DNA from 4 places in the Mesorhizobium sp. M0437 genome. Region 4 is predicted to be linked to each of the others. Evidence: predicted binding sites of a transcription regulator. Region 4 holds the regulator's gene; each other region holds the start of a gene.

Region 1 (7,732 bases), on a different contig from region 4:
TGATCGTCGGCTGGGTCGGTATTGCCAACGAGATCGGCGATCCCAACGCATTCGTCGGCCGTTTCAGCATGTTGATCCGCCTGGCAACCGTCGATATCGGCGCCTGGGTGCTGCCGCTCATAGGCCTCGCCCTGGTGGCGCCGCGGGTCGGCGTCGGCGGCCGATTCGTCCATTATGTCGTGGCCAGCAATTGGGCCTCGGCGATCATCGCCTGGATGATGCTGCCATCGGCGTTGATCCGGCTCTTCCTGACGTCGGCCAACGAAGTCTCCGGACTCGTGTCGCTGCTGTTGTTCGCGCTGTCGATGGTCTTGACCTGGCGGATGACCAACGTTGCGATCGGCAGGGGTGCGGCCACCGGCAGCGCCGTTTTTGCCGGCATGTTCGTGGCGTCGCTGATCGTCCTGTTCGGCCTGCAGGCGCTGCTCGGGATCAGCGTTCCGGATCAGCCAGGCGTCGGATAATCGACGCCGACGAGAAACAGCCCGTCGGGCGGCGCCACCTGACCGCAGGCCGCACGGTCGCGCGCCTCAAGCGCCGCCTTGAGGTCGGCAACAGTCCAGCCGCCTTCGCCGACACGTTTGAGCGAGCCGACCATCGAGCGCACCTGGTTGTGCAGGAATGACCGCGCCGAAGCGCGGACCTCAATGAAATCGCCGGTGCGGCTGACATCCAGCCGGTCGAGCGTGCGGACGGGACTGGTGGCTTGGCACTGGGTCGAGCGGAAGGTGGTGAAATCATGCCGGCCAACCAGCACCTTTGCCGCCTCGTGCATGGCACCGGCATCGAGCTGCTTCGGTACCCACCAGATCTTGCCCTTGTCGAGCGCCGCCGGCGCGCGGCGATTGACGATGCGGTAGAGGTAATGGCGGCCGATCGCCGAGAAACGCGCATCGAAGCCATCCGGCACGACTGCGGCCTTCAGGATGGCGATGCGCACCTTGGCCGCTTGCAGATGCGCGTTGACTGCGTCGCGCACCTTGTCGCCGGGCCATGCCTTGATCAGATCGACATGCGCCACCTGAGCGGTCGCATGGACGCCAGCATCGGTGCGGCCGGCGGCGCGCAGCGAAACCTGCTCGCCACAGAACTTCTCGATCGCCCGCTCGATCGCCTGCTGCACCGAAGGCTGGTTGGCCTGGCGCTGCCAGCCGGCGAAGAGACTGCCGTCATATTCGATGTCGAGGCGAAAACGCGGCATTCCCGGATCGAGGCGAAATCAGGCGGCGAGGGCTGAGCCGAAGGCCGAGGCGTAGACCAGCATGCCGGTCTCCGGCGCCTCGCCCCAGGCAAGCGCCTGCAAAGCCTCGCTTTGGTACTCGCTCTCGAATTTTGCTGCACGGGCGCGGCTGTAGCCGAAACGGCCATAGTAAGCCGGATCGCCGAGCACCACGGCGAGCGTCTCGCCAGCAGCCTTCAGGCGGATATGCGCCTCGCGGACCAGCGCACCTCCGATGCCGGTGCCGTGGAACGACGGCTCGACCGCCAAAGGAGCCAAAGCCACCGCCGGGAAGCTCTTGCCGCCATTCTGCACGAAAAGCCGTGAAAACAGGATATGGCCGACCACTTGCCCGTCTTCGTCCGCCACCAGTTCGACGACGGCATCACCGCCGGTGACCAGCGCGTCGACCAGTCCGGCCTCCGTCTGCTGGCCGAATGCGTGTTCTTCGACAAGGCGGATCGCCTCGCGGTCCCGCGGCGTCGCCGCGCGTATGGACATCATGCTCATGACAATTTCATTCCTTTTTCGAGCTTGGCCCCGCGCAGAAACTCCTGCGCGGCAATGGGCCTTCCGCCCGCACGTTGAACTTCGACCGGCCTGATCGCGCCTGACCCGCAGGCGACCGTCAGCCGGTCATCGAGAATTCCTCCCGGTTCGCCGGCGCCTTGCGAGAGCGTCGAGCGAAGCAGTTTCAGCCGTTCCACGCGGCCGCCGATTTCGGCCTCGCACCATGCACCGGGAAAGGGCGACAGGCCGCGAATCTGGTTGTGCACGTCGCCGGCAGGTCGCAGCCAGTCTATGCGAGTCTCCGATTTATCGATTTTCTTGGCGTAGGTCACCCCCACCTCCGCCTGTGTGGTAAATGTCAGCGTATTCCGCTCCAGCCGTTCGAGCGCTTGCACTATCAGCGAAGCACCCAAGACCATCAGCCGATCGTGCAGATCGCCGGCCGTCATGTCGGGTCCAATGGCGCATTTTTCAACCATTGCCACCGGGCCGGTGTCGAGGCCTTCCTCCATCCGCATCACCATCATGCCCGTTTCGGTATCGCCGGCCATGATGGCGCGCTGGATAGGGGCAGCGCCGCGCCAGCGCGGCAGCAGCGATGCGTGGCCGTTGAGGCAACCGAGCCGCGGCGCCTCGAGAATGGGTTTGGGGAGGAGCAGCCCGTAGGCGACGACCACGGCGACGTCGGCACCTAAGGCGCGGAACGCCTCCTGCTCCGCCTCGCCCTTCAGCGACACCGGCGACCGCACCTCGATGCCAAGCCGCTCCGCCTCGCGCTGCACCGGCGACGGCGTCAGTTCGAGCCCGCGCCGGCCGCCGGCGCGCGGCGGCTGCGTGTAGACGGCTGCCAACTCGTGCCCGGCCCCGGCAATCGCCCGCAGCGTCGGCACGGAGAATTCGGGCGTACCCATGAAGATGACACGCAGGGGCATTCGTCGACGCCTACCCCACCATCTTGCCCGGCGCCTTGTCCCTGGCGAGCTTCTTGAATTTCTTGACCACCATGTCGCGCTTCAGCTTGGAGATGTAATCGATGAACAGCACGCCGTTGAGGTGGTCGATTTCATGCTGCAGGCAGGTCGCCATCAGCCCCTCGGCCTCGATCTCCTGCAGCTTGCCGTCGCGGTCGAGAAACTTCACCCGCACCGCCGCCGGACGCTCGACCTCGGCATAGTAATCCGGGATCGACAGGCAGCCTTCCTCGTAGACCGAACGCTGGTCGGAGCTTTCGAGGATTTCGGGATTGATGAAGACGTGCGGTGCCGGCGTCTCGTCCTCTTTGGCCAGGTCGATCACCAGCATGCGCAAGGGTTCGCCGACCTGGATCGCTGCGAGGCCGATGCCGGGCGCGTCATACATGGTGTCCAGCATGTCGCCGGCCAGTTTGCGCAAATCCCCGTCGACACGCTCGACCGGTTTTGAAACCTGACGCAGGACGGGATCGGGAAGGATGATAAGCGGCTTGATCGACATGGCGTCTCACCTAAGACCTCGCAGGAAAAGCGTCAACCGGGGCGCCTTCGGGTCGTTCACGTTTTGATCTGTGCTGGCAGACCGAATCATCTATGCTGTCGACATGAACGATCTGGCCACCATCCTGTCCGAACCTGTCGCCCGCCTAGGCGCCACCACGATCACGCTCGGCCATGCCCTGGGTTTCGGCGCAATGCTGTTCCTTGGACTGTTCGTGGCGCTCGTCGTTGCGCTCTGGCGATCGGCCAAGGCGCGTGCAGTGGCGGCCGCCGAAGCCGCCGACCACGCCCGCGACGCCGAGGTGCGGATGGCCGGCATCTTGGCAAGCCAGGCGGAAATGCAGGGCCGCATGGGCGCCATCGCCGAAGTGTTCGGGGCGCGCCAGGCGGAACTGACACAGTCGATCGGCCAGCGTCTCGATGCCATGACCGGCCGCCTGGGCCAGACCATGACCGAGCAGACGAGATCGACGCATGAGAGCCTCGCCAAGCTGCAGGAACGGCTGGCGGTCATCGATATCGCGCAAGGCAACATCCAGTCGCTGGCCGGCCAGGTCGTGCAATTGCAGGCGATCCTTTCCAACAAGCAGACGCGCGGCGCCTTCGGCCAGTCGCGTATGGAAGCCATCGTCGCCGACGGATTGCCGCACGGCGCCTATGAATTCCAGGCGACCTTGTCGAATGGCAGCCGGCCCGACTGCCTGGTGAAGATGCCGAACGGCGCACCGTCGCTTGCCATCGATGCAAAGTTTCCGCTCGAGGCCTGGAATGCCATCCGGGCCGCCGAAGGCGCCGAACTGCAGAAGACCGCCGCACAGGCTTTCCGCCGCGACATCGAGGTGCATGTCCGCGATATTTCCGAAAAATACCTGATCCAGGGCGAGACGCAGGACACCGCCTTCATGTTCGTGCCTTCGGAATCGGTGTTCGCCGAAATCCACGAGAATTTCGAGGCCGTTGTCCAGAAGGCGCATCGCTCACGGATCGTCATCGTCTCGCCATCGCTTTTGATGCTGTCGATCCAGGTCATCCAGGCGATCCTCAAGGATGCCCGCATGCGCGAGCAGGCACACCTGATCCAGGGCGAGGTTATCCGGCTGATGGAAGACGTCTCCCGGCTAGACGAGCGGGTGCGCAAATTGCAGACGCATTTTGGCCAATCGGCCAAGGATATCGACGACATTCTGGTCTCGACATCGAAGGTGACCAGGCGCGGACAAAAGATCGAGGCGCTGGAGTTTGGCGTGCAGCCGGCGGAGGACACCGCTGGTTCGAATGGCAGCGGAGCAAAAGCGGAAAGCAGCCCGCGCGTCGCCGATTCGAAAACCGGGCAGTTGAGGCTAAGGGTCGTCGAAGGCGACGATTGAGAGCTGCGCCGGAACCGGAGGCTTCGCCCCGGTCTGGCGCTACTGCTCCTCGATGATGGTTGTGCCTTCGAATTCCGGCAGCCAATGCAGCGCCGAGCGGTGCCAGATCTGCTTTCTCGGCACCAGTTGCTCGCGCTGCCGTGCCGTGCCGACCCTGATACCGTAAACCTTCGGTCCCTCGCCCGCCGACGTGGCGTAGAGATGCGAGCCGCACTCACCGCAAAATGCCTGGGCGCGCTTGGCGCCGCTCGAACCGGTCTTGATGTAGATCTTCGGCGTGCCCTTGGTGATCCTGTAATTGTCCTCGGACGCCGGCACGGTGACGCGAAAGGCCGTTCCGGTTAGCTTCTGACAATCGATGCAGTGACAAATGGTGGTCTTTTCCGGATCGACTTCGGCCTCGTAAGTGATAGCGCCACAATGACACGCGCCGTCGATTTTCATCTTCGTTCCTCCTGGAGCTTTTGCCCGCAATCATAACCGGGACTGCCCGATGGCGCAGCCATTTCCTCAGGCCGGTTCCCCTCCGGACGCCGCCAAGGCCTTGCTCCGGCGTTCCCAGGTGCCGGTGGTCTGCGGCTTGACGAACAGCCGCGTCACCTCCGGCATCTCCGCTTTCAGCCGCGTCTCGAGGCGCTCGACACAGGTCTCTATCTCCGGCGCCGACAAATGATCCTCGAACTCGATGCTCAAAGCGGCGACGATCTCCTGCGGACCCATATGCAGCGTCAGCACGCCATTTGCCCGTTGCACCGCCGGGTCCTGCTGGACGATGGCCAGCACCTCTGTTTGCACCTCGGGCGAGGCCGGCTCGCCGAGCAGCAGGCTCTTGCTTTCGCGCGCCAGGAAGATCGCGGTCCCGCCCAGGATCAGCGCGATGCCGATCGACGCGGCGCCGTCGAGCTTCGGCATGTCCAGCAGTTCCGCCGCCAATATGCCGGCGAAGGCGACAACGAGGCCGAGAAGTGCCGCGCTGTCCTCGAAGAGTACGGTGTAGACACTCGGATCCTTGCTGAGCTGCACCGCCTCGAGCCAGCCGTGGCTGCCTTTTTGGTGGCGGAATTCCTTCAGCGCCACCAGCCAAGAGGTGCCTTCGAAGAGGAAGGAAAGGCCGAGGACAGCGTAGTTCACCTTGGCGTTGGCGATCGGCTCCGGCGCCATGATGTGCATCACGCCTTCGTAGAACGATATGCCGGCGCCCAGTGCAAAGACAAGGAGCGCGACGATGAAGCTCCAGAAGTACAGCTCGCGGCCATGGCCGAGCGGATGCGTGCGGTCGGCCGGGCGCGCGGCACGGTGCATGCCGTAAAGCAGCAGGCTGCCATTGCCGGTATCGACGAGCGAGTGGACGCCTTCCGAGAGCATTGCCGAGCTGCCCGTGAACAAGGCAGCGGCGAATTTGGTCAGTGCGATCGCAAGATTTCCGGCGAGCGCCGCATAGATCACTTTTTTCGACCCGCCATGCGCCGCCATGGTGTGCTGCCCTGGTTGATGCCCCGAGATTGGCGGAGCGTCCGCCCACGCTCCACAGCTCTCACAACGCCTGAAGCGCCCAGTTGTTCACAAGGTCAGTTGTTCAAAAGGGCGGCGCGGGCTATTCGACGACCTCGTCCGTCCAGACCTTGAAGCCAGCCAGCGCGCCCGGCCCGAAAATGTGGGTCAGCGGCACATCGGCGGCATCGCGTCCGGAGGCAATCAGGATGCGGCCGATGCGCGGCGCGTTGTTGCGCGGGTCGAACGCGTGCCAGCGGCCGCCGAGATAGACTTCCATCCAGGCGGCGAAATCCATGTCCGACCACGGCTTTGGCAGGCCGATATCACTGATATAGCCGGTGCAGTAGCGGGTCGGAATGTTCAGGGCGCGGCAGAAGGCGACAGCGAGATGAGCGAAGTCGCGGCATACACCACTCTGCTCGCGATAGGCCTCGGCGGCGGTGCGCGTCGGCCGCGCATTGAAATAGTTGAAGACGATGTGGTTATGGACGAAGTCGCAGACCGCCTGGACGCGCGGAATGCCGAGCGGGGTGCTGCCGAACAGCCGCCACGCTTCATTCGACAGCACGTCGCTCTCGCAATAGCGGCTGGGCAGCAGGAACAGCAGCGTCTCCGACGGCAGATCGCGGACCTCGTGCTGCCACGCCGTCAGCTCGCGCGTCTCGAAGGAGCCGGGGTCGCGGATCACCGCGTCCGTGCCGAACGCAAAGCGCCCGGCCGGCGCAACGAAACGGTTGCACCAATTGCCGAAACTGTCGCGGTAGCTCTCGATCGGCACCGGCGGGTTCGACGTCAGGAAGTCCGGCCGCTCAAGATCGGATGCGCGCGAATAATGGACATTTAGCATCGCGATCAGCGGTGTTTCCTGCGGGAAGTCGAAGCTCATCTGGCAACCGATGTGGATCCGCATTGTCGTCCTGACCGGCCTGCCTGATCATCAGCTGGCGAAACGCGAGGGCTGATGCTGCAGTGCGAAGAAGACCATGGCACGGACCGCTGCGGTTTACGAGGGAATTAGAAACCGGTTGACAGCCCATCGGCCAGGCGACTGCACGGCAGCGGCCTCTTGCAGTCGAGCGTTTTCTCTTGTTTCACTTCGCCAGATATCAACTGGAGGAACGAATCATGGCTAAGGGTGCGATGAAGGCAGGCAAGGAGGCCCGCAAGCCGAAGAAGGACGCGAAGAAACCGGCTCCGGCGCCGGCCCTGAAGGCACCGCCAGTGAAGGCGATGAAGCTGAAGGACAAGTAGAGCCGCAGCTACCGGCTTATTTCGACCGGCCGCAAACGCGGCCGGTATGATTGTTCATTAAGCTCACGCGCATCCCCTTGGATGCGGCGAAGGCAATTTTTGCGCTTTTCAAGAAATCGGCCGAAAGCCATCGAAACGGAGCGTTCCGATGTCGTCGGTTTTCCTGTTCCTCGCCGGCCTGTTCGAGATCGGCTGGGCGATCGGCCTCAAATACACCGACGGATTCTCGAAGCCGCTGCCAACCGTCCTGACGGTTGCCTCGATGATCGTCAGCCTGACCTTGCTCAGCCTGGCGCTGAAGGCGTTGCCGGTCGGCACCGCTTACGCGGTGTGGACCGGCGTCGGCACCGTCGGCACGGCGCTGTTGGGGATATGGCAGCTCGGCGACCCAGCGACGGCGATCAGGCTGGCCTGCATCG
Region 2 (7,732 bases), on a different contig from region 4:
GCCGCTTCTCCAGACCGGTGAAAACGTTCTTGAACTGCACCATGCCGGCATTGGTGAACATCAGCGTCGGGTCGTTGCGCGGCACCAGCGGGCTTGACGCGACGACCTCGTGACCTTCCTTGCGAAAATAGTCGAGAAATGCCGACCGGATCTCGTTGACGCCACTCATGAATACTGCCTTTTCGAGAGAACCGCCGGCTGCCGGCGGAAAATAGACATGGCCTTTTAGCGGTCGCACCGCAGCCTGTCCAGAAACACCAAATGGGCTCAAATCCCGGCTTTCACCAGCGCCTTGAAATGCGTCTGCCTCGCCGTCAAACGCGAACCGCCGGCCCTGGGCCGGCGGTTCGAAACGCATCGATTACGCAAACTCACAATCAAAACATCAAATCGAAACCTGGCTGAGGCTCAGCGAGGCGTCGCTTGCCCTACATCACCCCAGCGTCGTCCTCGAAACCGTCGTCGCTGCTTTCGGAGCCGCCGTTCTCAAGGAATTTCTCAGCGATCAGCCCGGCATTCTGCCGTAGCGCCAGCTCGATCTCGCGCGCCGTGTCGGGATTGTCGCGCAGGAACAGTTTTGCGTTTTCGCGGCCCTGGCCAAGACGCTGCGAATTGTAGGAGAACCAGGCGCCCGACTTTTCGACCACGCCCGCCTTGACGCCGAGATCGACCAGCTCGCCGGTCTTGGAGACGCCCTCGCCATACATGATGTCGAACTCGACCACCTTGAAGGGCGGCGCCAGCTTGTTCTTGACGACCTTGACGCGGGTCTGGTTGCCGACGACCTCGTCGCGATCCTTGACCGAGCCGATGCGGCGGATGTCGAGGCGGACCGAGGCATAGAATTTCAACGCATTGCCGCCGGTCGTCGTCTCGGGCGAACCGAACATGACGCCGATCTTCATGCGGATCTGGTTGATGAAGATGACCATGGTGTTGGAGCGCGAGATCGAGGCGGTCAGCTTGCGCAGTGCCTGGCTCATCAGGCGGGCCTGCAGGCCGGGCAGCGAATCGCCCATCTCGCCTTCGATTTCCGCTCGCGGCGTCAGCGCCGCCACCGAATCGACCACCAGCACGTCGATGGCGCCGGAGCGCACCAGCGTGTCGCAGATCTCCAGCGCCTGCTCGCCGGTATCGGGCTGCGAGATCAGCAGGTTTTCGAGATCGACGCCGAGCTTGCGGGCATAGACCGGGTCGAGCGCGTGCTCGGCATCGACGAAGGCGCAGATGCCGCCCTTCTTCTGGGCTTCGGCCACCGTGTGCAGCGCCAGCGTCGTCTTGCCCGAGCTTTCCGGCCCGTAGATCTCGACGATGCGGCCGCGTGGCAGGCCGCCGACGCCAAGCGCGATGTCCAGCCCAAGCGAGCCGGTCGGCACCGTTTCGATCTCGACGACCTGCTCGTTCGCGCCGAGCCGCATGATCGAGCCCTTGCCGAAGGCACGCTCGATTTGCGACAGCGCCGCATCCAGAGCCTTTGATTTGTCCACCGCTTTGTCCTCTACAAGCCGCAAAGAATTCTGAGCCATGATACATCACCCCGTGGTCGTCAATGGAGGCCGGACAATCCCGCAATCCTTAAAAGAATGTACCTCATTTGTTCTCATTTGTCAATGAGCACCAAGGGTTTGAAAAATAACGTATATCGCTATTTGTTCTATTTTTGTTTCGCAATTATTGCTTCCGATGTGTCTCGCCTCGCATACGGCGCCGTTGCCGTCACCAACCGAATCGGACCCGCGATTGCGGGGTTCCGCCCGGCGACCTAGTCTCCCCCGGGCAACAGCTAAAGGGCATTTTGACGGCATGATCAAATCCTCAACGATCCTGGCCGTGGGCGGCGCCTATATCGAGCGGCGCGGCCGGGTTGCCGGCGCCTTCGTGCCAGCAGCGTCTAATCCGGGCACGATGCGCGAGCATGTCGGCGGCGCCGTCTTCAACGCCTTGCGCTGTGCCGTGCGCCGCGGCGTCTCGGCCTCGCTGCTTTCGGTGCGCGGCGGCGATGCCCTTGGCGACACGGTTTTACGCGCCGTCACCGAGGCCGGCATTGCCGACCTGTCGGCGGTGTTCCTCGACCGCGCGACGCCAAGCCATACGATGCTGATCGACAGCGACGGCGGGCTGATCGCCGGCCTTGCCGACATGGTGCTCTACGAACTGGCGCTTCCCAAGCAGATCCGCCGTGCCAAGGTGCGGGAAGCGATCGGTTCGGCCGACGCGGTGCTGTGCGACGCCAACCTGCCGTCGACCGCGCTGGAGCGGCTGGCGGCACTCGCCGCCGGCAAGCCGGTGTTTGCGCTTGCGGTCTCGCCCAACAAAGCGGCGCGGCTGACGCCGGTGCTCGACCGTCTGGCGATGGCCTTCATGAACCGGCGCGAGGCCGGCGTGCTCGCCGGCGTCCAAATCGATCAAGGCATCGTCGACGGCCTGAGACGCGCCGGGCTGAAAAGCGGCGTGATCACCGCCGGCGACGAACCAGTGCTCGGTTTCGACGAATTGGGCGCGTTCTCGATCTCGCCACCGCCGCTGCAAAAGCGGACCGATGCTGCCGGCGCCGGCGACGCATTGGCAGGCGCCACGATCGCTGCCCTGCTGCGCGGCCTGACGCTGCGCGCGGCACTGCGCGAAGGCATTGCCGCAGCTATGCTCGTCGTCGAGAGTGCCGCCTTCACCAGCGCTGGCTTTGCCGAGGCGCTGGCGCTCGTGCCCGAGGCGCGGGACCTGGCATGAAGTGCGGCCCGGAATTGCCGAAGCATGACGCAGCCTATTTGCCGGCGCGCCGTGCTGCCTCGTAGGCGCGGCGCGACCAGATCGCCATCTCGTCGGGATCGTCGAACGCGCTGTCGGGAACGCTCCAATAGGGCATCGACACGAGCTTGCCGTGGCGCGAGCCGGTATAGGTCCATTGCCGGCAGCCGGCCGCTTCGAAATCCGGGGCGCTTTCGGCGTCGGCCTTCAGCATCAATTCGCCACCGATGACGATGGCGACGATGACGCCGTCGAAATAGATGCCCTTGCCGCCGAACAGCTTGCGGATGCTGACCGGGCCGAGGCCTTCGAAAAGCTCTTCTATGCGCTCGTTGTCCATGCGGCGATCATGTCACCCGGATTTCCCCTTGTCATCGCCGCAACCGGCGCCATCCTGACAAAGTGCAAATCACTTTCGTCGGAGTTTCTCATGCCGCTTCTGCTCAAAGGGTCCTGCCGGTGCAATGCCGTGCGTTTCGAGGTGGAAAGCCACACGCCGGTGCCGTTCATGCTGTGCTACTGCTCGATCTGCCGCAAGCAGCAGGGCGGCGGCGGTTTTGCCATCAATCTCGGCGCCGATTACCAGACGCTGAAAATCCAGGGCAAGCGCCATCACGGCGTCTACCGCGCCGAGATCGAGGACGACGAGCACCCGCAACGCGAGATCTCGACCGGCGAGCGGAACTTCTGCACGAAATGCGGGACGGCACTCTGGCTCTACGATCCGACCTGGCCGGAGCTGGTGCATCCGTTTGCCTCGGCGATCGACACCGACCTGCCAAAGCCGCCGGAGAAGGTGCATCTGATGCTGAAATACAAGGCGAACTGGGTCGAGCCGGATATCGGCAAGGGCGACAAGGTTTTCGATGTCTACCCGGAGGAGTCGATCGCAGACTGGCACAAGCGAACGGGGATGTGGGTGGATTAGCGTTCTTCTCCCCGTCGCTATACGGGGAGAAGATGCCGGCAGGCAGATGTGGGGCGGCGCAAACATTGCGAACGCCGGCTCGGCCCCTCATCCGGCCCTTCGGGCCACCTTCTCCCCGTATAGTGACGGGGAGAACGAAAACCTCAGGCCGAAGCGCGCGCCTCGGCCAGTGCCTTCAGATCAGCCGGCTTCAATTCGACCGATTCGCCGCAGCCGCAGGCCGAGCTCTGGTTCGGATTGCGGAAGGTGAAGCCGGTTCGCAGTGTCGTCTGCTCGAAATCCATCTCGGTGCCGAACAGGAAAAGTGCCGCCTCCGGCGCGACATAGACATGGGCGCCATCGCGCTCGATATGGTCGTCCTTGGTGTTCGGCTCGGTCACCAGATCGACCGTATATTCCATGCCGGCGCAGCCGCCCTTCTTGATGCCAAGGCGAATGCCATGCGCATTCTCACGGGTCGCGACGATCTCGCGCACCCGGTCGGCAGCCTTTTCGGTCATCGTGATGACGGCGAAGCGTCCCATGTCTTTCCTTCTCCATTCTTTGCAGGTTCAAGGCCTGCCGAATGATTCCTCACCTAAAATGGTGAAGTTTTGTACCCGGCGCAAGTGCGCCAGCCTCTGTCTGGTCGGATGCTAATACCAGCCCACCGCCACCTGTGCCTCTTCCGACATGCGGTCGGGCGACCAGGGGGGATCGAAGGTCATGTTGACCTCGACGCCGGAAACGCCTTCGACGGCGCCGACGGCATTTTCGACCCAACCCGGCATTTCGCCGGCCACCGGGCAGCCGGGCGCGGTCAGCGTCATGTCGATCTTGACCGAGCGGTCGTCCTCGATGTCGATCTTGTAGACCAGGCCGAGCTCGTAGATGTCGGCCGGGATTTCCGGGTCGTAGACCGTCTTCAGCGCCGAGACGATGTCGTCGGTCAGCCGCGCCAATTCGTCGGCGGGGATTGTCGATCCGGAAACCGCCGCATTGGTCGTCGCTTCCGAATTGGTCTCGGCGGTGTGGCTGGCATCATCCATGATCGTCACCCGAAGAATTTTCGCGCTTTTTCCAGCGCATCGGCCAAAGCATCGACTTCGGCCCTGGTATTATACATGCCGAACGACGCCCTGCATGTGGATGTTACGCCGAAGCGTTTCAACAGCGGCTGGGCGCAATGCGTGCCGGCGCGGACCGCCACTCCCTGCCGGTCGATGACCATCGACACGTCATGGGCGTGGATGCCCTGCAGCTCGAACGAGATGATGGCGCCCTTGCCGGGCGCATCGCCGAAGATGCGCAGCGAGTTGATGGCGCGCAACCGCTGATGCGCATAGTCCTTCAGATCGGCCTCGTGCGCGGCGATGCGCTCGCGGCCGATCTTTTCCATGTATTCGAGCGCGGCACCAAGCCCGATTGCCTGCACGATCGGCGGCGTGCCGGCCTCGAAACGGTGCGGCGGGTCGTTGTAGGTGACGATGTCTTGCGTCACCTCCTCGATCATCTCGCCGCCGCCCATGAACGGGCGCATGCGCTCCAGAATATCCTTCTTGCCGTAGAGCACGCCGATGCCCGACGGGCCATAGACCTTGTGGCCGGTGAAGACGAAGAAATCGCAGTCGAGATCCTGCACGTCGATCGGCATATGCACGGCGCTCTGGCTGCCGTCGACCAGCACCGGAATGCCGCGGGCATGCGCGATGCGCACAATCTCCTTGATCGGCGTCACCGTGCCCAGCGCGTTCGACATATGGGTGATGGCAACCAGCCTGGTGCGGTTGGTCAGCCGCTTCTCGAACTCCTCGATGTGAAAGGCGCCGAGATCGTCGACCGGCACCCAGACCAGCTTGGCGCCCTGCCGCTCGCGGATGAAATGCCACGGCACGATGTTGGAATGGTGCTCCATGATCGACAGCACGATCTCGTCGCCCTCGCCGATGTTCGGCATGCCGAAACCATAAGCAACCGTGTTGATCGCCGCCGTGGTGTTGGAGGTGAAGACGATATTGTCGGTGCTCGGCGCATTCAGAAATCTCTGCACTATCTTGCGCGCGTTCTCATAGGCGTCGGTCGCGGCATTCGACAGGAAATGCAGGCCGCGATGGACGTTGGCATATTCCTGGGAATAGGCGTGCTGGATGGCGTCGAGCACCGCCTGCGGTTTCTGCGCCGAGGCGCCATTGTCGAGATAGACCAGCGGTTTGCCGTAGACTTGCCGCGACAGGATCGGGAAGTCGCGGCGGATCGCCTCGACGTCGTAGGGGATGTTTTCGACTTTCTGGTCCATTACAAGCTCTCTCGAGGCACCGCCTCATTCCGTCCAGCACCCCTCATCCGACCGAGCTTCGCTCGGCCACCTTCTCCCACAAGGGGAGAAGGAAGAGCGCCTCTCCTTCTCCCCTTGTGGGAGAAGGTGGCGCCGAAGGCGACGGATGAGGGGTGTTGGCACCAACCCCTCGGTCACCTCTACCCGTGCGTCAAAAACCAATCGTCGAGCCGTGCTTCCAGCGCCTCGACGATGGCCTCGTCGTCCAGTTCCTCGATCACCTCGGCGACGAAGGCCTTGACCAGCAGGCCGCGCGCGGTCTTCTCGTCGATGCCGCGCGCCATCAGGTAGAACAGATGGCTGTGGTCGATCTCGGTGACGGTCGCGCCATGGCCGCAGACGACGTCGTCGGCGAAGATTTCGAGCTCCGGCTTGGTCGAGAACTCGCCGTCGTCCGACAGAAGCAGCGTGTTGCAGGCCATCTTGGCGTTGGTCTTCTGCGCATATTGGTGGACGTTGATGCGGCCCTGGAAGACGCCGCGCGCCTTGCCGGTCACCACGTTGCGGATGACTTCGGTCGAGGCTGTGTGCGGTACGGCGTGGTCGAGCACCATGGTGACGTCGGTATGGGTGTCGCCGGCGAGCAGATTGATGCCGCGCAAGGTGAATTCGGCGCCCTCGCCGGTCGTCTTCACAACGACCTCCTGGCGGACAAGCTTGCCGCCGGCATTCATGACGAACAGCGTCAGTTTCGAATTCTTGCCGAGATGCGCCTTGAACTGGGCGAGATGCGTCGCCGTATCCGGATGCTCCTGCACGATGAGCCATGTCACTTCGGCGCCCTCGCCAAGCACAAGCTGGCTGACCGAACTGACCAGCGCCGCCCCCTCGCCTGCCTGGCGCTCGACGACGACAGCCTTGGCGCCGGCGCCGACACGGACGGCCAGGCGTACATGCGTCTGTCCACCGGCCTGCAAATTCTGCAATTCGATCGGCTTTTCCAGTTGGGCACCGTCGGCGATGTCGACGAAATAGCCGTCGGCGACAAAGGCAGTGTTGAGCGCGCCGATGGCATCGTCGGCGCCATAGGAATCTAACCCCGGAGCGATGCTGCCGTCGGTCAGCTTCTCCGACAGGCGCTGCACCGTGACGCCCTCGACAACAGCCCATTTCGCGCTCGAAACGCCGTTCAGCACCGGTAAAACGCTGGAGCCTTCGACGATCGGCGCAATGGCTTTCGCGACCGCTGCCGGATCGAAGTCCGGCACCGAGGTCAGCAGCCGGCGCAGGTCCGTATAGTGCCAGGATTCGATGCGCCGCGTCGGCAGGCCGCTCTTGATCGCCTCGATGGCGTCGTCGCGCTTTAGCATCACCGCGCCGTCGCCGGGCAGCAGCGACAGCCGCTCGCCAAAGGCGTCGATCAGCGCCGTTTCGGCTAATGTCCGCTGGGGTGTCGTGTGCATATTCATCAGTATCGCCTTGTTTGGCTTGCCTTCCGGGCCCGCTTGCATCTCACGCGGCTTGCCCGATCACGCCGGCATAGCCATTGGCCTCGAGGTCGAGCGCCAGCGACTTGTCGCCCGACTTGATCACCTGGCCCCTGTAGAGCACGTGCACCGTATCCGGGACGATGTATTGGAGCAGGCGCTGGTAGTGGGTTATGACGACAATGGCCCTATCCGGCGAGCGCAGCGTGTTGACGCCGTCCGCGACGATCTTCAGCGCATCGATATCGAGTCCGGAATCGGTCTCGTCGAGGACACACAGCTTCGGCTCGAGCAGCTTCATCTGCAGGATCTCGGCAC
Region 3 (7,732 bases), on a different contig from region 4:
TCGCCGCCTCGCCGGAGGCGATCTCGGAACGGGTGCTGACCGCGCTGACCCGCCTGTCGGCCGAAGTCATCCTCGAAACCGCCTTTGCCGAGGACGGGCTGGATGGCGCGGCGACCGTCGCCCATGCCCTGGTCCAGCGCGCCGTCGACGCGCATCCCGGCATCGCCCGCTTGAGCGTCGCGCTCGACCGTCCGGTCATCGGCCTCGGCGCCTCGGCACCGCTGCATTATGCCGGCCTCGCCGAGCTGGTCGGCAATCGATGCGTGGTGCCGCAGGATACCGATGTCGCCAACGCGCTCGGCGCCGTCGTCGGCCAGGTCCGGGTTTCGGCCGAGGCGCGGGTCAGCCAGCCCAAGGAAGGCCTGTTCCGCGTCGCCTCCGGTGAAAGCGTGCGCGATTTCAACGACGAAGCAGCGGCGATCGCCGCAGCGGAGAAAGATGTGCGGGCGATTGCCGCCGGGCGGGCGAAGGACGCCGGCACCGACAGCGCCGAGATCGAAATCGCCAGCGAGTTCCGCGTCTCCACAGTAGAGGGCCAGCGCATGTTCATCGAGGCGCATGTCGTGGCGGTGGCGTCGGGACGGCCAAGGATTGCGGTGTGAGCGCGTAATCTACCCCCTCGAGGGGGAGATGTCGCCGAAGGCGACCGAGGGGGTCGCCTCGCATGAAGCGCGACGCGATTTGGTGCAAAGAAGAGGTTGCACTTCCACGCGAGGCGACCCCCTCTGGCCTGCCGGCCATCTCCCCCACAAGGGGCCCTCAAGGGGGAGATCGGCAGCGAAAACGCCCTACCTTCACCCTGAGCTGAATTGACCCTGCCACCGTGACATGCCAAAGGCCCGGCCTAGCCTTTCGTCTGGAGAAGCCCTGATGACCGATCGCGTCGAGATCGCCGGATTGCGGATTGCCCGCGAGCTTCATGATTTCGTCGTGAACGAAGCGATGCCGGGCACCGGCATCGAGGCGGAGGCATTCTGGAACGGTTTTTCGGCGATCGTCCATGATCTCTCGCCAAAAAACCGGGCACTGCTCGAAAAGCGCGATGCCATGCAGGACAAGCTCGACCGCTGGTATCGCGACAATGGCGCGCCCGTCGACATGGAGGCCTACAAGACGTTCCTCCGCGAGATCGGCTATCTGCTGCCCGAGGGGCCGGCGTTCAGCGTGACCACCGAAAATGTCGACCCGGAAATCGCTTTGGTTGCCGGGCCGCAGCTGGTGGTGCCGGTGATGAACGCGCGTTATGCGCTGAATGCCGCCAATGCGCGCTGGGGCTCGCTGTACGATGCGCTCTACGGCACCGACGCTATCCCGGAGACGGCCGGCGCCGAGCGAGGCAACAAATTCAATCCGGCGCGCGGCGCCAAGGTCGTCGCCTGGGTGAAAAGCTTCTTCGACGAGGCGGTGCCGCTCACCACAGGCAAATGGGCCGGCGTCAACGGGCTTTCGGTCGCCAACGGCATGTTGCGGCTGGGCGAGGGTGCCGGCGCCACCACGCTTGCCGACCTCAGACAGTTTGCCGGCTATCGCGGCGATGCCGCCGACCCCGAAGCCGTCCTGCTGGTCAAGAACGGCCTGCACATCGAAATCGTCATCGACCGCAACAACCAGATCGGCCGCACCGATCCGGCCGGCATTGCCGATGTCGTGCTGGAATCGGCACTGACCACCATCCAGGACTGCGAGGATTCGATCGCCGCAGTGGATGCGCAGGACAAGGTGCTGGTCTACCGCAACTGGCTCGGCCTGATGAAGGGCGACTTGGCGGAGGAGATCACCAAGGCCGGCAAGAGCTTTGTCCGCAGGCTCAACCCCGACCGCACCTATACCGCGCCCGATGGCGGCACGCTGACCTTGCCCGGCCGCTCGCTGATGCTGGTCAGGAATGTCGGCCACCTCATGACCAATCCGGCGATATCGGACCGCGACGGCAACGAGGTGCCGGAAGGCATCATGGATGCGGCGCTGACGGCGCTGATCGCGCTGCATGACATCGGCGTGAACGGGCGCCGCGCCAATTCTCGCGCCGGCTCGATGTACATCGTAAAGCCCAAGATGCACGGGCCCGACGAAGTTGCCTTCGCCGTCGAGATTTTCGACCGCGTCGAGGCGCTGCTCGGCGTGCCCAAAAACACCATCAAGATGGGCATCATGGACGAGGAGCGGCGCACCACCGTCAACCTCAAGGAGGCGATCCGCGCCGCGAAAGAACGCGTCGTCTTCATCAACACCGGCTTCCTCGATCGCACCGGCGACGAGATCCACACCTCGATGGAAGCCGGCCCGATGATCCGCAAGGGCGACATGAAGCAGGCCGCCTGGATTGCCGCCTACGAAGCCTGGAACGTCGACATCGGGCTGGAATGTGGGTTGGCCGGCCACGCCCAGATAGGCAAGGGCATGTGGGCGATGCCCGACCTGATGGCGGCGATGCTGGCCGAGAAAATCGTGCATCCCAAAGCCGGCGCCAACACCGCCTGGGTGCCGTCGCCGACGGCCGCGACGCTGCACGCCACCCATTATCACAAGGTCGACGTTCATGCCGTGCAAGCGGCGCTGAAGAGCCGGCCCAAGGCAAAACTCGACGACATCCTGTCGGTGCCGGTCGCTGTGCGGCCGAACTGGTCGCCAGAAGACATCCAGAAGGAGCTCGACAACAATGCGCAAGGCATTCTGGGCTATGTCGTGCGCTGGATCGACCAGGGCGTCGGCTGTTCGAAAGTGCCTGACGTAAACGACGTCGGCCTGATGGAGGACCGCGCCACACTGCGCATCTCCTCGCAGCACATCGCCAACTGGCTGCATCACGGCGTCTGCACGCCCGAGCAGGTCATGGAGACGATGAAACGCATGGCGGCGATCGTCGACCGCCAGAACGACGGCGATCCGCTCTACCGGTCGATGGCGCCGGATTTCGACAAGTCCATCGCCTTCCTCGCCGCCTGTGACCTGGTCTTCAAGGGGCGCGTGCAACCCAACGGCTACACCGAGCCAGTGCTGCACGCACGGCGGCTGGAGCTGAAGACGCGGGATAACGGCTGAACCGAAAGCACGATGCACGCCGGCCAAGGGTAAGCGCCGGCGTCCCCCTCCCCCTTGAGGGGAGGGTGGCCCGAAGGGTCGCCAATGCAGTGCGCCAACCCAATTCTGACGGTGCGCCTTAGGAGGAGCATCGCAACGCTCCGCACCTCGGTCGGTTTCGAAATGCGACAGGCCGAGCGTCTCACCGGCGACCCCACCCGGCCGCTTCGCGGCCACCCTCCCCTCAAGGGGGAGGGGAACGTCACGCCGCCTGCGCCATCCGTTCCGAGCTCATGCGGTAGGAAATCGCTTCGGCCAGATGGATGCGGCCGACTGTTTCGCTGGCCTCGAGATCGGCCAGTGTCCGCGCCACCTTCAAGACGCGGTGATAGGCTCGTGCGGAAAAGCCGAGCTTTTCGCTGGCATCCCTGAGCAGCGACAGGCCGGCGGCGTCGGGCATGGCGATCTCCTCGATGACTGACGGCGAGCAATGGGCGTTGGTGGTGGCGGTCGCGCCGAGCCGCTCGAAGCGCTCTCGCTGGATCGTACGGGCGCGGGCAACACGTAGTGCGACGGCGGCACTTTTCTCCGCCCGGTCCGGCCGGATCAGATCGCTGGCCGAGACCGCCGGCACCTCGATCCTGAGATCGATGCGATCGAGCAGCGGGCCGGAAATGCGCGCCTGGTAGTCGGTGCGGCAGCGGTCGCCGCGCAGGCAGCGATAGCCGGGCTCGCCGGCCATGCCGCAACGGCACGGGTTCATCGCCGCGACCAGCTGGATACGCGCCGGATAGGTGACGCGATGATTGGCGCGCGCGATCATGCAGTCGCCGGTCTCGAGCGGCTGGCGCAGTGCATCGAGCGCCTGCGGCGAGAATTCGGGGAATTCGTCGAGGAACAGCACGCCGTGATGGGCAAGCGAGGCCTCGCCCGGCCGCACGCGCAACCCGCCGCCGACCATCGCCGCCATCGAGGCCGAATGATGCGGCGCGCGGAACGGCCGCCGGTCGGTGAGTTTTCCTTCGCCGAGTTCGCCGGCCACCGAGGCGATCATCGAGACTTCGAGCAATTCCCTGGGCGCCAGCGGCGGCAGGATCGACGGCAGCCGCTGCGCCAGCATCGACTTTCCCGACCCCGGCGGTCCGACCATCAGAAGATTGTGGCCGCCGGCGGCCGCCACCTCCAGCGCCCGCTTGGCGGTCTCCTGGCCCTTGATGTCGGCAAGGTCGGGCAGGTCGCGCGCCGCGGCATGGATGCCGGCTTCCGGCCGTGACAGAACCTGCGTGCCGCGAAAATGATTGGCGATGGCGATCAGGCTGCGCGGCGCCAATATGTCGAAGTCCTTGCCGGCCCAGGCCGCTTCCGGCCCGCAGGCGAACGGGCAGATCAAGCCCTTGCCTTCGGCGTTGGCACCGATTGCCGCCGGCAGCGCGCCAGCCACCGCGGCGATGGTTCCGTCGAGTGACAATTCGCCAAGCACGACATAGCCGGCCAGCATGTCGCCCGGAATGGCGCCGAGCGCCGCCATCAGCCCGAGGGCGATCGGCAGATCGTAGTGGCTGCCTTCCTTGGGCAGGTCGGCCGGCGCCAGATTGACGGTGACCTTCTTCGACGGCATCGACAGGCCGGATGCATGCAGCGCTGCCTGCACCCGCTCGCGGCTTTCGGCCACAGCCTTGTCGGCCAGCCCGACGATGTGCATGTTGACTTTGCCCGGCGCGATCATCACCTGCACGTCGACCGGCACGGCCTCGATGCCCTGGAAAGCAACCGTGCGAACCCGCGCCACCATGTCTTCACCCCGGATGCAGGCTTTTGCCCCAAGCCTTTGCGATCATGCCGCGAACGGCGTCACCGGAGACAACCACAGATTACCGGCGAAGGCAAGAACATTTGGGGAACAGCTGAGCGCCACGGCTGCAATGGTTTGCAACGCGGCCGCTTCCAGAAGCAATGTACGCTAGTTGCGCTTCTCCTCCACGGCATCCCAGAACAGGCTGGCGATGTCGGCGCCGCCGAAGCGCTGCACTTCGCGTATGCCCGTCGGTGAGGTCACGTTGATCTCGGTCATGTAGTCGCCGATGACGTCGATGCCGACGAGGATGAAGCCGCGCTCTTTCAGCGCGGGGCCGATGCGGGCGCAGATCTCGCGTTCGCGTTCCGTCAATTCGGTCTTTTCGGCGCGGCCGCCGACATGCATGTTGGAGCGCGAATCATGCTCGGCCGGCACGCGGTTGATGGCGCCGACAGGCTCGCCGTCAATCAGGATGATGCGCTTGTCGCCAGCCCGCACCTCCTTGAGGTAGCGCTGCACGATGTAGGGTTCGCGGAACATCTGGCCGAACATTTCGAGCAGCGAGGCGAGGTTGCGGTCGGCCTCGTGCAGGTGGAAGATGCCGGCGCCGCCATTGCCGTAGAGCGGTTTGACGATGATATCGCCGAACTCCTTGCGGAAGGCTGCGACCTCGAGCGGGTCCTTGGTGATCAGCGTGTCCGGCATCAGGTCGGGAAATTCGGTGACGAAGATCTTTTCCGGGCTGTTGCGCACCCAGGCCGGGTCGTTGACCACCAGCGTCTTCGGATGGATGCGCTCGAGGATATGCGTGGTGGTGATGTAGTTCATGTCGAAGGGTGGATCCTGCCGCAAAAGGATGACGTCCATCTCCGAAAGATCGGTGCGGACTTCTTCGCCCAGCGAATAATGATTGCCCTTCTCGTCGCGAACCTGCATCGCCTCGATACGGGCAAACACCTTGCCGTCGCGCAGCGACAGCCGGTCGGGCGTGTAGTGGAACAACTGGTGGCCGCGCCGCTGCGCCTCCAGCGACAGCGCAAACGACGTGTCGCCGGCTACCGACACGGTGGAGATGTGGTCCATCTGGACGGCGACTTTCAGGGGCATGGCAGCTCTCCGGCGCACTTGGAGCGATCCACTTGGACGCACAAAGTACGCTCCAACATTTTTTGAATCCATGCATCGTGCTTTCCGAAAATCGATTCCGATTTTCGGGCCGATGCATCGACGACAGCGATATAAGGAAATCGGCGGCTTCTGCCAATCGGCCAAGGTCACGATGAGGCTGCGCTTCGCTTGGCGCAGACCTCGACGCGATAGTTCTCAGCGGTCGAAGACCAGCTTGGAATAGCCGAGGAAGGACAGTGCCATGGCGACCAGCGAGGCGACCGCAAGGGCTATGAGCGGCGACACCATCGGCAGTGCGAACAGCATGGCGCAATAGACGAGATAATTGACGACGCTGGTGGCAATGCCGACGCCGCCATAGCGGGCGCCCTCTTGCGCGACGCCGCGGCTGGAAGGCGAGAAGGTCAGATGGCGGTTGATCAGCCAGGTGACGGACAGGGCAAAACCGATCGAGATGATGCGAGCCGCGAAGGGGCCAAGCGGCGCTATCGCCAACACCAGCCAAAGCGCCGCCGCGTCGGCGACGAAGCCGATGCCGCCGGCGACAATGAAGCGGGCGAGGCGTCCCATTTAGGGCTCTAAGCCGCCCGCGGGGTCTTGCGCGGTCCGGTCTTCAAAGTCGCGAGCGCACTTGCGCGTTCGCGTTCGACGCGGCCGGAAGGCATCGACAGATAGAAGATGCGCTTCTGCTCGGCCCGGCCGCGCGACACCGAATCGAGGATTACCCCGGTCACCGCCGCCAGCATCGACAGCAGCAGCAGCCCGACCGACAGCACCCACGTCGGCATGCGCGGCACAAGCCCGGTTTCGGCGAACTCGATCAGCACCGGCGCCATCAGAAACAGGCTTGATGCCAGGAAGAACACCGAAAAAGCGCCGAAGAAACGCAGCGGCTGCGTCTCCTTCATCAGCATGGCGAACATCCACAGGATCTTCGCGCCGTCGCGAAAGGTCGACAGCTTCGACGAGGAGCCTTCCGGCCGGCGGCCATAGTCGAGTCCGATCTCGCTGACCGGCAATTTGAGCTGCGAGGCGTGCACCGACATTTCGGTCTCGATCTCGAAACCGCCGGAAACGGCGGGAAAACTCTTGACGAAGCGCCTGGTGAAGGCGCGGTAACCCGAGAAGATATCGGTAAAGTCCGAGCCGAACAAACGTTTGTAGAGGCTGTTGAAGATGCGGTTGCCGAAGGCGTGGCCTGTCCTGCCGGCGTCGTTGACGACGCCGCGCCTGGTGCCCACCACCATGTCGGAGCGCTCGGTCAGCAGCGTGTTGATCAGTTGTGGCGCGTCCTCCGGCGCATAGGTGCCGTCGCCGTCGGCCATCAGGTAGATGTCGGCCTCGATGTCGGCGAACATGCGGCGCACGACATTGCCTTTGCCCTGGCGCGGCTCGCGCACCACGATGGCGCCGGCGGCGCGGGCTCGGAGCGCCGTCAGGTCGCGCGAATTGTTGTCGTAGACATAGATCGCGGCGGCAGGCAGCGTTTCGCGAAAGCGCCGCACCACTTCGCCGATCGTCAGCTCTTCATTGTAGCAAGGCAGGAGCACGGCGATGCTCGGCTCATGGCGCACTTCTTGTGGCATTTTCGTCTCCGGATGCCCTGTGAGGCCCCTGACCACTCAAGCGCCGGCCTCGCTCGGGCGGCTTTACTATTTATTGAAGCTGTTAAGGCTAGGTTTAAACCGCACCGTATTCCTTCCAAAGGTCCTGATATGAGCACAGCCGACGATGGCGCCTCCATTTGGAGGTCCGATATCGCGCTGGCGCTGCTTGCCACGCTGCTGG
Region 4 (7,732 bases):
CATTCACCATTCACCATTCACCATTCACCACCTTCACCGCTTCGCGATTGGCACGTAGTCCCGTTCCGGCGCGCCGGTATAGAGCTGGCGCGGGCGACCGATCTTCTGGTGCGGGTCCTCGATCATCTCCTTCCACTGCGCGATCCAGCCGACGGTGCGGGCGACCGCGAACAGCACGGTGAACATGGTGGTGGGAAAGCCCAGCGCCTTCAGCGTGATGCCGGAATAGAAATCGACGTTCGGATAGAGCTTCTTCTCGATGAAATAGGAATCGGTCAGTGCGATCCTTTCCAGCTCCATGGCGATGTCGAGCAGTGGATCGTCCTTGATGCCGAGCTCGCCCAGGACCTCGTGCGCGGTCTTCTGCATGATCTTGGCGCGCGGATCGTAATTCTTGTAAACGCGGTGGCCAAATCCCATCAATCGGAACGGATCGTTCTTATCCTTGGCGCGCGCAATGAATTCCGGGATGTGATCGACATGACCGATCTCGCCCAGCATGTTCAGGGCTGCCTCGTTGGCGCCGCCATGTGCGGGACCCCACAGGCAGGCGATGCCGGCAGCGATACAGGCAAAAGGATTGGCGCCCGACGAGCCGGCCAGGCGGACGGTCGAAGTCGAGGCGTTCTGTTCGTGATCGGCGTGCAGGATGAAGATGCGCTCCATCGCGCGGGCCAGCACCGGATTGATCTTGTATTCCTCGCAAGGCACGGCGAAGCACATATGCAGGAAATTGGCTGCGAAATTCAGCTCGTTCTTCGGGTAAATGAATGGCTGGCCGATGTGGTATTTATAGGCCATCGCCGCGATCGTCGGCATCTTGGCGATCAGCCGCATTGACGCGACCATGCGTTGATAGGGGTCCGAGATATCGGTGGAATCGTGATAGAAGGCCGACAGCGCGCCGACCACGCCGCACATCACCGCCATCGGATGCGCATCACGGCGGAAGCCGGTGAAAAAGCGCGACATCTGCTCATGCACCATAGTGTGGCGCGTCACCCGGTAGTCGAAATCGTCCTTCTGCGCCTTGGTCGGGAGTTCACCATAGAGCAAGAGATAGCAGACTTCGAGGAAGTCGCCGTGCTCGGCCAATTGGTCGATCGGGTAGCCGCGGTGCAAAAGAATGCCGGCATCGCCATCGATGAAGGTGATTTCCGATTCGCAGCTCGCCGTCGACGTAAAACCGGGATCGTAGGTAAAGACGCCGGCGGTGTTGTAGAGCGAACCGATATCGATGACGTCAGGTCCTACCGAACCACTTCGTATCTTGAATTCATGGGTTTTGCCGCCGAGTTCCAGCTTGGCCGTCGATGCCTGGGTTTTGCCGCCAAATTCCATTTTTGTCGCAGGTTCGGTCATAGCAAACTCCTTTTTGTTTCCTCAGGCCGGCAAAGGCAAAATATCTGAACCCAACACGTCAAAAGCATCGGAATACGCACATTTGCGCCCGCAATTGAATCTGCGCGGCAGATTAGGCCAAGACCCAATGTTGCACTGCGAAACACACCTTTCAATGCCAATCTTCTTGGGCCAGTTTGCTAATCGATTTGATCAGCGATCCGCGCCAGGCTTTCCTCGCGGCCAAGCACGGCAAGCACATCAAAGACACCTGGCGAGGTACTTTTGCCGGTGAGCGCGGCGCGCAAAGGTTGGGCCACGGCGCCGAGTTTATAGCCGGCGGCCTGCGCATAGTCGCGGATCGCGGCTTCGGCTGAGGCGGCAGACCACCCCGAAACCGTGGCTAGTGCCGCATGAGCGCCCCGCAGGATCGCGCGTGCCTCACCGCTGAGCAGCGCCGCCGCCTTCTCGTCGACCGGCAGCGGCCGTTCGACGAAAAGGAATTCAGCCCCTTCAACAAGTTCGACCAGCGTTTTGGCGCGCTCCTTCAGGCCCGGCAACGCGGCAAGCAGTTGCGCCCTGCGTCTGTCGTCGAGGCGAGCGGCGATTGCCGGGCCGCCTTCTAGATAGGGCAGAGTGGCGATGAAGATGTCGAGCAGCGCCGCGTCGTTCATCCGGCGCATATGCACGCCGTTAAGCGCCTCGAGCTTGGCGAAGTCGAAACGGGCGGCGCCCTTGTTGACGTCGCCAATGTCGAACCATGTAATCATGTCGGCGATCGACATGATCTCATCGTCGCCGTGGCTCCAGCCAAGCCTCGCCAGATAGTTGAGCAGCGCCTCCGGCAGGTAGCCCATGGCGCGATAGGCTTCGACGCCAAGCGCACCGTGCCGCTTCGACAGCTTGGCGCCGTCGGCACCGTGGATCAACGGGATATGCGACATCGACGGCACCTCCCAGCCCATGGCGTGATAGATTACGGTCTGGCGTGCGGCGTTGGTCAAATGATCGTCGCCGCGGATGATGTGGGTGATGCCCATGTCGTGATCGTCGACGACGACGGCATGCATGTAGGTGGGATTGCCGTCCGAGCGCAGAATAATGAAATCGTCGAGATCCTTGTTGGGAAAGCGCACGTCGCCCTGGACGCGGTCATGCACCACCGTCTCGCCGTCTGTCGGCGCCTTGATGCGGATCGCCCCCTTGGCGCCGGGCGGCGCCTCCGACGGGTCGCGGTCGCGCCAGCGCCCATCATAGCGGGGCGGAAGCCCCTTGGCTCGCGCTGCCTCGCGCATCGCCTCCAGCTCCGCCGGCGTCGCGTAGCAGTAATAGGCCTTGCCCACGCGCACCAGCTCCTCGGCCACCTCGCGATGGCGCGGCGCGCGCTCGAACTGCGAGACAGGCGCGCCGTCCCAGGTGAGTCCGAGCCAGGAAAGCCCGTCGAGAATGGCTGCCGTCGCCGCATCCGTCGACCGCTCACGGTCGGTATCCTCTATACGCAGCAGCATCGTGCCGCCCGTGTGCTTGGCGTACAGCCAGTTGAACAGCGCCGTGCGCGCGCCGCCAATGTGCAGATAGCCGGTGGGCGAGGGGGCAAAACGGGTGACGACCTTATCGGGCATGGAACTCTCAGGCGGGCGAAGGAAGTGGGTTTGCGGACTTTCGCGCGTTGCGCGTTCATGTAGCATAGGAGGTCGAGGGCGCAAGGGGCAGACCCGATGGCTGTGCGAGGCCGTGGTGCGGGCGAGGGCGAGGACGTTGGCAGCGACGTCAGCGAACGCTTGCTGTTTGCCGCTCCCCCGCCTGTCCTGCCGGCACCGGCATTGCTACCTGCTCCGCGCTTCGATGCTCCGTCGCTGCCGGCCAGCGACCCAGCAACGGTTCTCGTGCCCGCGGGCGAGCCTATCGTACGCCTGCGCAGGCGTTTCCGCCTCCCGTCACCGTCCCGTATCCGCAACAGCGTAACCACAGCGGCCGGTCTGGAACTCGACCGCGGCATCGCCTTCCTGCTGGTGCCGGTGTTCCTCGCATGCGGGGTGGTCGTTTATTTCGGGCTGTCGGTGGAGCCGGCCTTTCCACAGCCGATCGCAATCGCGCTCCTCGCGACCCTTTGTGCCGTCGTCTCGCGGTCATGGCCCAGGACGCGCCTGTGCTTCATGGTGGCGCTGCTCTGCGCGCTTGGCGTACTTGCCGCCAAGTTCGAAACATGGCGTGTCGGAACGCATATGCTCGGCTCCGAAATCTCGACGCGGCTGACGGGTCGCGTCGTATCGTACGAGCCCATGGCGAGCGGCCGCATCAGGCTGACAATCGATGTGATCTCAACCGCCAGGCCGACACTGCGCTACATGCCGGAACGGGTCCGCGTTTCGGCGATGAAGATACCGGCTGAGCTGACCGCCGGTTCCGAGATCACCGGCTATGTGCGGCTGCTGCCGCCGACCGGCCCGGTGCGGCCCGACAGCTATGATTTCTCCTTCGACAGCTATTTCGCCGGTATCGGCGGCAGCGGCTTTTTTCTCGGCAATCCGAAAATCGTGTCGTCGGACAGCATGCCGCTTGCCGCGCAGCTTTCTTCCGCGATCGAAGACGCGCGTGAATCCATCGCCGACCATATCCGCAGCCGCATCGGCGGTGCCGAGGGCGAGATTGCTGCTGCGCTGATCGTCGGCGTGCGCGCCGGCATTCCCGAGGAGATCAACGAAGCGATGCGGCGCACCGGCATCTACCACATCATCTCCATCTCGGGGCTGCATATGGCGTTGGTCGCCGGCACCATCATGGCGCTGCTGCGGGGTGCCTTCGCGCTGTTTCCCGATTTCTCATCGCGACGGCCGGTCAAGAAATATGCCGCGGCCGCCGCGCTTTTTTCGATTGCGGCCTACCTCGTCTTTTCCGGCATTGTCGTGGCGGCCGAACGCAGCTTCATCATGCTGGCGGTGATGCTTATCGCCGTGCTGTTCGACCGGGCCGCGCTCACCATGCGCAACCTGGCGATCTCGGCCATCGCGGTCATCCTGGTGTCGCCGCACGAGGTGGTCGGTCCGAGTTTCCAGATGTCCTTCGCCGCGACGGCGGCCCTTGTCGGCGCCTATGCAGGCTGGTCCGATTACCGCGCCGGCAGGGCCACCACGCCGCCGCCGCGGCAGTCGCCGCTACGCTTTGCCACTCGAAAGGTCCTGCTGGGCATGTGCGGTCTGGCGATGACCTCGATCATTGCAGGGAGCGCCACGGCGCTTTTCGCCATATGGCATTTCCAGCGCGTGGCGCCGCTCAGCCTGTTCGCCAATCTGGCCATCATGCCCATCGTGTCACTGGTCGTCATGCCCTTCGCCGTTCTCAGCGCGCTGGCGATGCCGTTCGGTGCGGATGGCCCTTTTCTCTATGTCATGGGCAAGGGGCTGACGGCGATGATCGCCCTGTCCGGGTGGATCTCGGAGCGCTCGCCGATCGATGCGGTCGGGCTGATTTCGCTGAGATCCGTCCTTCTGGTGACGATCGCCCTCGTCATTGCCAGCATGGCGACGACGTGGTTGCGGCTGGCGGCACTTCCTTTTGCGCTCGCCGGCTTGCTGACGACAACGCAGACACGCATACCCGACGTATTGGTCTCGGAGGACGCACGGCTGGTCGCGCTGCCGATCGGCAGCGGTGAACTCGCGGTCAACCGGGCACGCCCGAATGAGTTCACCATCGACAACTGGAAACGCGCGCTCACATCAGAGGCTATCGTCGCGCCGGAAACACCTGGAAAGAACGACCCGCAATTCGACATTGCCGATCCGGCCGACCTACCGCCGGGCATGCCGTTCATTTGCACGGACGGCCTCTGCCTTGCCAGGCATCCATCCGGCGCGATCATCGCGCAAGCCAAGGACCGCGATACTGCGCGGCCAGCCTGCGCCTTTGCCAGCTTGATCGTCATCGACGACGCCACCGCCCATAACCCCTGCTACTACGACCGGCTGGTCCTCGTCGTCACCAAACGGCAACTGGCGCGCGCGGGAAGTGCCGCCGTCTATTTCGATCCACAAGCGGCAACACGCGCCGAGATCCGCTTCGCCGTCGAAAAATCATACCGGCCCTGGCACGTGCAGCGGAAATTTTCACGCGCGGCACGGGGCCTGCCGCCATACCGCCGGGCCGACAACCCCAAAGCCGGCGCCAAGGGCGGAGCTCAGTAGCGGCGGATCAGTCCGACGAGCTTGCCCTGCACCTTGACCCTGTCTGGTCCGAAGATGCGCGTCTCGTAGGCCGGATTGGCGGCTTCCAGGGCGATCGAGGCGCCCTTGCGGCGGAACCGCTTCAGCGTCGCTTCCTCCTCGTCGACCAGTGCCACCACGATCTCACCGGGGCTCGCCGTATCGGCATTGCGGATGATCACCGTGTCGCCGTCGAAAATGCCGGCCTCGATCATCGAATCGCCTTTGACCTCAAGCGCATAATGCTCGCCGCCCATGATCATATCCGGCGGCACCGAAATCGAATGCGTCTGGTGCTGGATGGCGTCGATCGGCACACCGGCAGCGATGCGGCCCATCACTGGGATCGAAACGGCGGCGACGACATCGTCGTCATTTCCGGCTGCGGGCACGCGCGACGATGTCGGCTTGCCTTGCCGAGGGGCGCCTTGCCCAAGACTGCCCTGGATGACACTCGGCGAGAACTTGCGTGCCGCATTGAGGCCGGGGGCGATCGAGTCAGGCAGGCGTAGCACCTCCAGCGCACGGGCCCGGTTGGGCAAACGGCGAATGAAGCCGCGCTCCTCCAGCGCCGTAATCAGCCGGTGGATTCCGGATTTGGAAGCCAGGTCGAGCGCTTCCTTCATCTCGTCGAATGAAGGCGGGATACCGCTTTCCTTCAACCTTTCGTGGATGAACATAAGCAGTTCGTGTTGTTTGCGTGTCAGCATAGCGACCCCCAACAGAATCAGAAAAACAAACCCAGAACAAACACTATCTGTTCCAGTTGTGTTCCGCAACTGTTTAAAGTTTAATGAATGCGTTAAGGCTCGGGAAACAAACGACGTCCCCTACCGGCGTACCGCATTTTCACCGCCGCGAGCCTCATCGCCTTGATTCTGCTTTCGTTTGCGCCCTTCTGGCCTCCTAGAAGGCGGCACTGGCATCGGCCGTCGGTCGGCAAAAGGCACGGAATTGAACCCGTATCGACTGTGCGGTTTGGTCAATGCACCGTGAACGAAACGAACTCAAAACGCCAACCTCGGGTTAAGTCCCGGTTTCCACCGCCTGGTCAGGCTGCTTCTCGCCGGTGGAGCCTTGCTGCGCGCAACCAAGTAATGGAAGAACAGTCGATGCGTGTCCGGCGTTGCGTTGGATCTTGGGGGAGCAGACAAATCATGACAGGAATTCCCGATCTCGTGGCCATAAAGGCGATGGATGCCGCGGATCCGCTGCGCGCGATGCGCGACCGCTTTGTGTTGCCGCAAGGAGTGATCTATCTCGACGGCAATTCGCTAGGAGCTGCTTCACGTGCCGCTTTCGATGAACTGCACAAGGCCGCGACCGAAGAATGGTCGCATGATCTCATCCGCGCATGGAACACGGCCGGCTGGTTCAACATGCCGCTTGAACTTGGCGACCAGCTCGGGCGCCTGATCGGGGCCGCGGCCGGCCAGACAGTGGTCTGCGACACGACATCGGTCAATATCTACAAGCTGCTGCACGCCGCCATGGCCATGCGACCGGAGCGGCAGGTCATCGTCGCCGAGGGCGATAGTTTTCCGACGGACCTCTACATGGCCGAGGGTGTGGTTTCGACGCGAAAAGATACGCTGCTGCGCCTCTCGGGAGTCGACGCGCCGACCATCGAAGAGCTGATCGACGAACGCACCGCTGTGGTGCTGGTCAACCACGTCAACTATAAGTCGGGCGAACTGCGCGACATGCCGGCGCTGACGCGCAGGGCTCAGGAAGCCGGGGCGATGATCGTCTGGGATCTCTGCCACACTGCCGGCGCGATGCCAGTCGAACTCGACAAGGCAAACGCCGATTTTGCCGTTGGCTGCACCTACAAATATCTGAATGGCGGCCCGGGCGCGCCTGCCTTCATCTATGCGGCTGAGCGGCATCTTTCCGACATCCAGCAGCCGCTCACCGGCTGGTGGGGCCATGCACGGCCCTTCGCCTTCGAGCCAGGCTATGCGGCCGGCACCGGCATCCGCCGGTTTCTGTGCGGCACACAGCCGGTCCTGTCGATGCGCACGCTGAAGGGCGCGCTCGACATCTGGAACGATGTCGACATGACGGCGGTGCGCAAGAAGAGCATCGCGCTGGCGGATCTGTTCATCGAGCTTGTCGAGGCAAAGTGCGGCACTTACGGGCTCACGCTCGAAAGCACGCGCGATGGGGAAAAACGCGGCAGCCAGATT

Evidence for each region. The regulator LexA, encoded in region 4, represses DNA repair genes until DNA is damaged. The targets are predictions, from matches to a motif close to TGTTCNNNNTGTGTTCNG.
Region 1: the regulator LexA is predicted to act here: its motif matches at 3,256-3,273, upstream of NKI72_RS07965 (DNA recombination protein RmuC).
Region 2: the regulator LexA is predicted to act here: its motif matches at 1,651-1,668, upstream of recA (recombinase RecA).
Region 3: the regulator LexA is predicted to act here: its motif matches at 4,907-4,924, upstream of NKI72_RS18980 (YifB family Mg chelatase-like AAA ATPase).

Annotation. Positions count from the first base shown of each region.
Region 1 covers NZ_JAMYRK010000008.1:89,965-97,696, forward strand. Annotated here, with positions in the region: gene NKI72_RS07940 (transporter) at 1-464, shown strand, start outside; gene truA (tRNA pseudouridine(38-40) synthase TruA) at 446-1,201, opposite strand; gene NKI72_RS07950 (GNAT family N-acetyltransferase) at 1,220-1,729, opposite strand; gene fmt (methionyl-tRNA formyltransferase) at 1,726-2,655, opposite strand; gene def (peptide deformylase) at 2,672-3,202, opposite strand; gene NKI72_RS07965 (DNA recombination protein RmuC) at 3,306-4,568, shown strand; gene NKI72_RS07970 (GFA family protein) at 4,608-5,012, opposite strand; gene NKI72_RS07975 (cation diffusion facilitator family transporter) at 5,079-6,041, opposite strand; gene NKI72_RS07980 (transglutaminase-like domain-containing protein) at 6,163-6,972, opposite strand; gene NKI72_RS07985 (hypothetical protein) at 7,188-7,313, shown strand; gene sugE (quaternary ammonium compound efflux SMR transporter SugE) at 7,462-7,732, shown strand, end outside.
Region 2 covers NZ_JAMYRK010000056.1:6,540-14,271, reverse strand. Annotated here, with positions in the region: gene alaS (alanine--tRNA ligase) at 1-169, opposite strand, end outside; gene recA (recombinase RecA) at 429-1,526, opposite strand; gene NKI72_RS26265 (PfkB family carbohydrate kinase) at 1,804-2,727, shown strand; gene NKI72_RS26260 (TfoX/Sxy family protein) at 2,762-3,085, opposite strand; gene NKI72_RS26255 (GFA family protein) at 3,176-3,673, shown strand; gene sufA (Fe-S cluster assembly scaffold SufA) at 3,817-4,197, opposite strand; gene NKI72_RS26245 (SUF system Fe-S cluster assembly protein) at 4,309-4,701, opposite strand; gene NKI72_RS26240 (cysteine desulfurase) at 4,707-5,948, opposite strand; gene sufD (Fe-S cluster assembly protein SufD) at 6,128-7,396, opposite strand; gene sufC (Fe-S cluster assembly ATPase SufC) at 7,440-7,732, opposite strand, start outside.
Region 3 covers NZ_JAMYRK010000029.1:5,849-13,580, reverse strand. Annotated here, with positions in the region: gene NKI72_RS18990 (hydantoinase/oxoprolinase N-terminal domain-containing protein) at 1-602, shown strand, start outside; gene NKI72_RS18985 (malate synthase G) at 871-3,042, shown strand; gene NKI72_RS18980 (YifB family Mg chelatase-like AAA ATPase) at 3,284-4,813, opposite strand; gene gshB (glutathione synthase) at 4,982-5,923, opposite strand; gene NKI72_RS18970 (GtrA family protein) at 6,140-6,514, opposite strand; gene NKI72_RS18965 (glycosyltransferase) at 6,523-7,530, opposite strand; gene NKI72_RS18960 (GtrA family protein) at 7,660-7,732, shown strand, end outside.
Region 4 covers NZ_JAMYRK010000066.1:976-8,707, forward strand. Annotated here, with positions in the region: gene gltA (citrate synthase) at 34-1,362, opposite strand; gene gltX (glutamate--tRNA ligase) at 1,542-2,963, opposite strand; gene NKI72_RS28265 (ComEC/Rec2 family competence protein) at 3,060-5,525, shown strand; gene lexA (transcriptional repressor LexA) at 5,519-6,253, opposite strand; gene kynU (kynureninase) at 6,701-7,732, shown strand, end outside.